2 regions of the Pseudoalteromonas sp. NZS11 genome follow, and region 1 is predicted to be linked to the other one. Evidence: riboswitches for the same ligand, from Rfam matches in the RefSeq annotation. Region 1 holds a riboswitch; the other holds the start of a gene.

Region 1 (3,221 bases):
AAATCTTCTATCGCAAAGTTTTCCGTAATGTCTGTGTATCTTGGCACTAATTTCATGGTAATTCCTATTATTGCTGACTTATACCAACACGGTTGTCACCTACGCCATAAGCAACAATTAAGCTTAACTCTTGCATACTTAAGCCGCTTTGCTTTTGCATTTCGTTAAAAAAGGCTTGGGCTGCATTTAGTGACTTTTTAGTTTGTAAGCCGCCGTCTATAATTTTATGGGCCCGTAAGTAACTCTCTACATCGCGTGATAGTAAAAAAGTATCTTTACCAAGTGCTCGCAGTGCATAAGGCCCTGTATTTCCGCCTAAACGCGCACCATGCTTTTTTAAATACGCCCATAAACCAATAATATCGTCTGTTGGCCAATTAGCGATAAACTGACTAAAACTGCCATGTTCCCCTGCTATTTCGTTGATCATGTAAGCATTTTCGGTAATTGTTTTTACTTTTTTATAGTTACGAACAATTCGCTCATCCGTTGCTTTTTGTTCCAGCATATCGGGTGGCATCATTAATAACTTATCAACGCTAAAATCCCAAAAAACCTCTCTAAAGCCTGGCCACTTATTATTAATGACTGACCAATAAAAGCCACTTTGAAATACTTTTCGAGTAAATTCCTCAAGCCAATCGTCGTCACTTAACGTGCTTAGTTGTTTTTTAGATAGCGGTTTTGCGAGTAATAACTTAAGCATTTTTTCAGAGCCTTTTCGCTCTACCGCTCGCTTATAAATATCGCTAAATTTTTCCATCTGATTAATACCTTACTTCTACTATGGGTCTAGTGTACGAGAAAAGCACCCAATACGTAACCACCCCTCTTTTCGGTGAATTAATCTGTATTTAGTAGCTTGACACCCAGATGGCTAAAATGCTTTAATCGCCGTAATTACCCTATTTAAATTGCACAGGTTTGTAAGTTTTACTCTACAAACAGGTGCAAAGGGCTAGAAGAGGTGCGTTATTCAGGTAGCGTATGTTAGGAGCGCAAACTCCAGTGAGCATACGTGAGGGGAATTAACGCCGAGAAGTAACCACTTTTGCGAGGTGTTTATTTCGGGCGACTAGGTTGAACCCTAGCGACTGTCACCAATAGCTGCTTATAAAAAGCAGCTTATTAGTTTGGTGGAGAGCTTCTGGTCTTAAATATTAAGGCCGTGCGCCCTATTATTTTAAGCCCATTCGCTCTTCGAATTATTAGTTCGAACGACGTTAATGCGGCTCCTTCCATAAAGCTTTTTAACTCTTCGAATAATATCAATTGCATTAAATTAGTTATCGCTAAAATGATCACGTTTTTAATAAAGTTGGTACAAATTATAAGTTCGTGAGAGATGATCAACAACTTCAATTTAAACGACTACTCATTGTGGACCGCGCTCGTAACGCCATTTGATCAACACGGCGATGTTGACTACAACACGTTAACTAAATTGGTTAGCGATCAAGAAGCGGCACATAACGGTATTTTACTACTTGGCAGTACGGGCGAAGGTTTAGCACTAACGCTAAAAGAACAACAAGCCATTGTTGAACACGTATGCCAACTAAAACCAGCAGTACCACTCATGGTTGCTGTGGGCGGTAGTAACTTAAAGCAACAAATTGAGTGGGTTAACTACTGTAATACACTCCCAATTCATAGCTTTTTACTTGGCTCACCGCTTTATGCAAAGCCCGGCGCTATAGGTCAAACTCATTGGTTTGAAAGCCTACTTAATGCAAGTGCTCACCCGTGTATGCTTTATAACGTACCGGGTCGAAGTGCTGTTAGCATTCCAACGGCAACAATTCAAAACTTACAAAATAATAAAAATTTATGGGCGTTAAAAGAAGCGAGCGGCAGCATTGCTCAGTTTGAAGCTTACCGCCAAGCTGCGCCTAATTTAGCTATTTTTAGTGGCGACGATGCGCTGATGCCTTATTTTGCTCAAGCTGGCGCAAAAGGTTTAGTGTCGGTAGCTGCAAATGCATGGCCCGCACAAACTCACGAGTTTGTTAAACGCAGCTTAAGTGGCCAACACCCTAATTTATTTGCCCAGTGGTCAAGCGCTATTAATAGCTTATTTGCTGTCGCAAACCCTATTCCCGTAAAGGTATTGATGCATTTGCAAGGCCGCTTAAGCAGCCCGCAACTTCGTCCACCTTTAACACACCTTGAGTTAACTCAAACCGATTGCATCACAACTGCAAACAACACCATTTTATCTTGGCATTAAATACAGGTTTTTATAATGAGCTGGTTAGAACTATTAAATAATTTAGAATCGGGCGCAGTACGCGCAGCATCACAAAACGAAAGCGGCCAATGGCAAGCTAACGTAGAAGTAAAACAAGGCATTTTGGATGCCTTCAAAAATGGCACTAATACTGAGTTTGCAGGTGGTTTTGTTGATAAACATAACTTAGCTCCGCAAGAATTTAGTACTGACGATGGCGTACGTATGGTGCCGGGTGGCTCTAGTGTTCGCCGTGGTGCTTATGTTGCTAAAGGCACGATTATTATGCCACCAGCGTATGTAAACATTGGTGCATACATCGACGAAGGCACAATGGTAGATAGCCACGCATTAGTTGGCTCGTGTGCACAAGTAGGTAAAAACGTACATTTAAGTGCTGCAGTGCAGCTTGGTGGTGTACTTGAGCCAATTGGTGCAAGCCCAGTAGTTGTAGAAGACGACGCCTTTATTGGCGCTGGCTGTATTATTGTTGAAGGTGTAGTTATTAAAAAAGGTGCAGTACTTGCCCCAGGCGTGCGTTTATCAGCAACTATTCCGGTATACGACTGCGTAAACGAGCGCCAACTTGATAAAGGCGAGCCAATCCCAGAATATGCCATTGTAATACCAGGCTCTCGCCCTGCGTCAAACGAGTGGGCGCGCGAGCAAGGCTTAAGCATGTCGTGTGCGTTAATAGTTAAATACCGCGACGAAAAAAGCGATGCATCATTATTGCTTGAAGAGGTTTTACGATAATGAGCTTTTTGAGCACGCCTATCAAAACCGCTGTAAATACAATTACACAACAACTTGATACACCTTTTTTTGTTTACGACCTAGATCAACTAAACGCGCATCTTGCACGTTTAGTTGCGCAAACCGATGTAAAACTGTGGTACGCGGTAAAAGCAAATCCACTGTCTAAAATTATTCAAAGCTTAGACAGCGCTGGCTTTAATTTTGACGTAGCAAGTAAAGGTGAGCTTGAGCA
Region 2 (3,221 bases), on a different contig from region 1:
TTTATAAATGCGTTCGTTTGACCACGTAGGCTGCTTTTGCTTAATCGTGTTTTGTACGTCTTTTAGGCTAAAGTCAGCCATTTTAAAACGTTTAAATAATAGCTCTAATACACCCCAATGTTCGGTTATGGTGTTTAGCAGCTTTTTAGCTGGGATCATAAGAGGTTACAACATCCTAGTATTTTATTATTGAGTTCTTTTAGAAGACTCATTATTACGTATTTTTAATTAACCTTGTCTGTATATAGTATTCGTTTTTAAGACCATTTAATAATAGTTTTTGCATAGAGGCAGTGCTAAAATTCGCGCCGAAAATAGGCACATGAAATGGAATGTTATTTGTGTGTTCTTTAAAACTATATCAAAGGTTGTTTAACTACCATGGTTTCCTCGATTATTCTAACCCTGATAGCGATTGCATTTTTACTGATCGTTATAGAAGATATAATCCATGTCAATAAAGCTAAAACCACGCTGTTTTTTGGTACGCTTTGCTGGATTCTTCTTTTTATATACCCTCTACACGGGCAAAGCCCCGATACGATTCAACACCTTTTAAATGAAAATATTTTAGAAATTGCCTCTCTATGGCTATTTTTAATGGCTGCAATGACCTTTGTAGCGTATTTAAATTCAAAGGGGTTTATAGAAAATATTGTTCACCGTGTTATGCCAAAAAGTATTAGCGAAAAAAAGCTCATGTTTTTGGTGGGTGGTTTTGCATTTTTGTTTTCGTCGATTTCAGACAACGTAACAGCGACGCTTATATCGCTCGCGGTTGTTATGTCGTTAAAACTTGAACCTAAAAAGCTCATTAAATACGCCACGCTTATTGTGTTTGGTGTTAACTCAGGTGGGGTCTCGCTAATAACCGGTGACGTAACCACACTGATGATATTTTTAGATGGCAAAGTAACCATTGCTCATTTATTACTACTTATAGCGCCAGCACTTGCAAGCGTTATGCTGCTAGCCGCGTTACTGTCTATCGGTATGAAAGGGCGTGTTGAGTTTGCTGGTGCAGGTAAAACCCGCATTGAAAAAACCGACATTACCATTGCTGTTATATTCTTATCTACCGTAGTGAGCACACTTATGCTGAGTGTAGTTTACAGCGTACCGCCTTTATTAACTTTCTTGTTTGGTTTATCAGTGATGTTTTTAGTAGCGCAATTTTTAATGCGCAAAAAAGACATAAACAAAGACATAATCGATTTTGTTCGCGATATAGAATACGACACATTATTGTTTTTTGTAGGTGTACTTTTACTTGTAGGCGCGCTTAAAGAAATTGGTATGTTGAGTAAATTTACCGACCTATACACGGTAATGGCACCTGAGTACGCAAACTACTTAATGGGCATATTATCAGCAGGGGTCGATAACGTACCGCTTACTGCTGCTTTATTAAAAGCCGATATAGTAATGAGCCAACAACACTGGTTGTCGTTTACGTATGCAACGGGCGTGGGCGGTTCAATGCTTATTATTGGTTCGGCTGCGGGCATTATTGCCATGAGCAAAGTTAAAGCGCTTACCTTTATGAGCTACTTGCGTTTATCGCTGCATTTATTAATTTGTTACACCGTAGGATATGCGGGCTCGTATTACATGGGCAGTTTTATTTAACTCATAGATTATTAAATGCTTGACAGCTAGACGTCTAAACGATAACTTTCAAAGCCCCGCTACTTAGTGGGGTTTTGTTTTATTAGCTACTGGTTAATAAAGCATTCAGAAGAGGTGCGATACTTAGGTACTTAATGTTAGGCGACGAAAGCCGATGATCATTAAGGAGGGAAGTACTCGCCGAGGAAAATAATGGTACGTCGTCATTGTTTTTCGGTTTATGGGGCTGAATCCTCAAAACTGTCACCAATATAGGTGGAGAGCTTCTGGCAGTGGACTTATCTTCAAGCATTCCTTTGCCAAGTTCTTCTTGTTTTATTGCGATTTGGATATCGCGAAAGGAGACTAAATGACTACCCAATCAGCGCCACAAACAGTACCTCAAACAGAGTTAAGCGCAAAATCAGATTACATCGTTGCCAAGTTTGGCGGAACAAGTGTTGCAAACTTTGAAGCAATGAGTCGCTGTAGCGAAATTATTGTTGCAGATAAAAGCGTACGTATTGTTGCCGTGAGCGCCAGTGCCGGCGTAACTAACCACTTAGTTGCACTGTGCAAACCAAGTATTACCTCAAGTGAGCGCCAAGAACACATAAACGGCGTGCTTGCTATTCAACAAACTATTTTAGATGAGTTATCGCTAGATGCCGATTTAGCGGTTGGCTTTAACGAAACCCTAAAAGCATTTCAAACATTGGCTCAAGAGTCACTAACAACCGATCAGCAACACGACGAGCTACTTAGCTTTGGTGAGCGTTTGTCGTCTTATTTATTTGCTCAGGTGCTGCGTTTACAAGGTTTAAACGCCGATCGCTTTGATGTGCGTAAAGTGCTTAAAACCGATAGCCAATTTGGTAAAGCAACGCCTAATGTTGCAGCCACAGCGCAAGCTGCTAAAGAGCATTTAATCCCGTTATTAGACGCTCAAGTAATTGTAACTCAGGGATTTATTGGCAGTGACGAATACGGTCAAACAACAACGCTTGGACGTGGTGGTTCTGACTACAGTGCTGCATTATTAGCTGAAGCAATTAACGCTAAAAGCGTGCATATTTGGACCGACGTAGTGGGCATTTTTAGCACCGACCCGCGTTTGTGTGCAAAAGCGACGCCTATTGCACGCTTAAGTTTTGACGAAGCCGCTGAAATGGCAACCTTTGGCGCAAAAGTATTGCACCCAGCGACTATTTTACCAGCGAGCCGTAGCCACATTAATGTGTTTGTTGGCTCTAGCCGCGAGCCTGAGCGTGGCGGTACATGGATTGAGCGCGAAAAATCGCAGCAACCAGGTATACGCGCAGTAACGCAACGTAAAAACCAAATTTTGCTTACGCTTAAAAGCCCAGAAATGCTCCTAGCAAGCGGCTTTTTAGCACGCGTATTTACACTATTAAGTGAATACAATATATCGGTAGATTTGGTAACCACATCAGAAATCAGCGTAGCTATAACCCTTGATAACGCGCAAAACGCATCGCGCCCAGAGCTTGATCAAGAATGCCTAGATAAGCTTGCAGAGTTTTGCCATGTTTCGGTAGAAAACAACCTAACATTGGTGGCACTTATTGGCTCTGAGATTCAATTACGCCAAC

The links. A riboswitch is a leader RNA that binds a small molecule or an ion and turns the genes downstream of it on or off. The one in region 1 is predicted to bind lysine.
Region 2: it holds a riboswitch for lysine, as region 1 does, so the genes downstream of both, lysC (lysine-sensitive aspartokinase 3) here and dapA (4-hydroxy-tetrahydrodipicolinate synthase) in region 1, are expected to answer to the same signal.

What each region holds. Positions count from the first base shown of each region.
Region 1 is NZ_JADYWP010000009.1:98,998-102,218, forward strand. It holds gene I6E82_RS16445 (protein adenylyltransferase SelO) at 1-56, opposite strand, end outside; gene I6E82_RS16450 (DNA-3-methyladenine glycosylase I) at 68-763, opposite strand; lysine riboswitch at 955-1,155, shown strand; gene dapA (4-hydroxy-tetrahydrodipicolinate synthase) at 1,346-2,230, shown strand; gene I6E82_RS16460 (2,3,4,5-tetrahydropyridine-2,6-dicarboxylate N-succinyltransferase) at 2,246-2,986, shown strand; gene I6E82_RS16465 (PLP-dependent decarboxylase) at 2,986-3,221, shown strand, end outside.
Region 2 is NZ_JADYWP010000003.1:191,975-195,195, forward strand. It holds gene I6E82_RS07960 (hypothetical protein) at 1-159, opposite strand, end outside; gene nhaD (sodium:proton antiporter NhaD) at 382-1,629, shown strand; lysine riboswitch at 1,731-1,903, shown strand; gene lysC (lysine-sensitive aspartokinase 3) at 1,979-3,221, shown strand, end outside.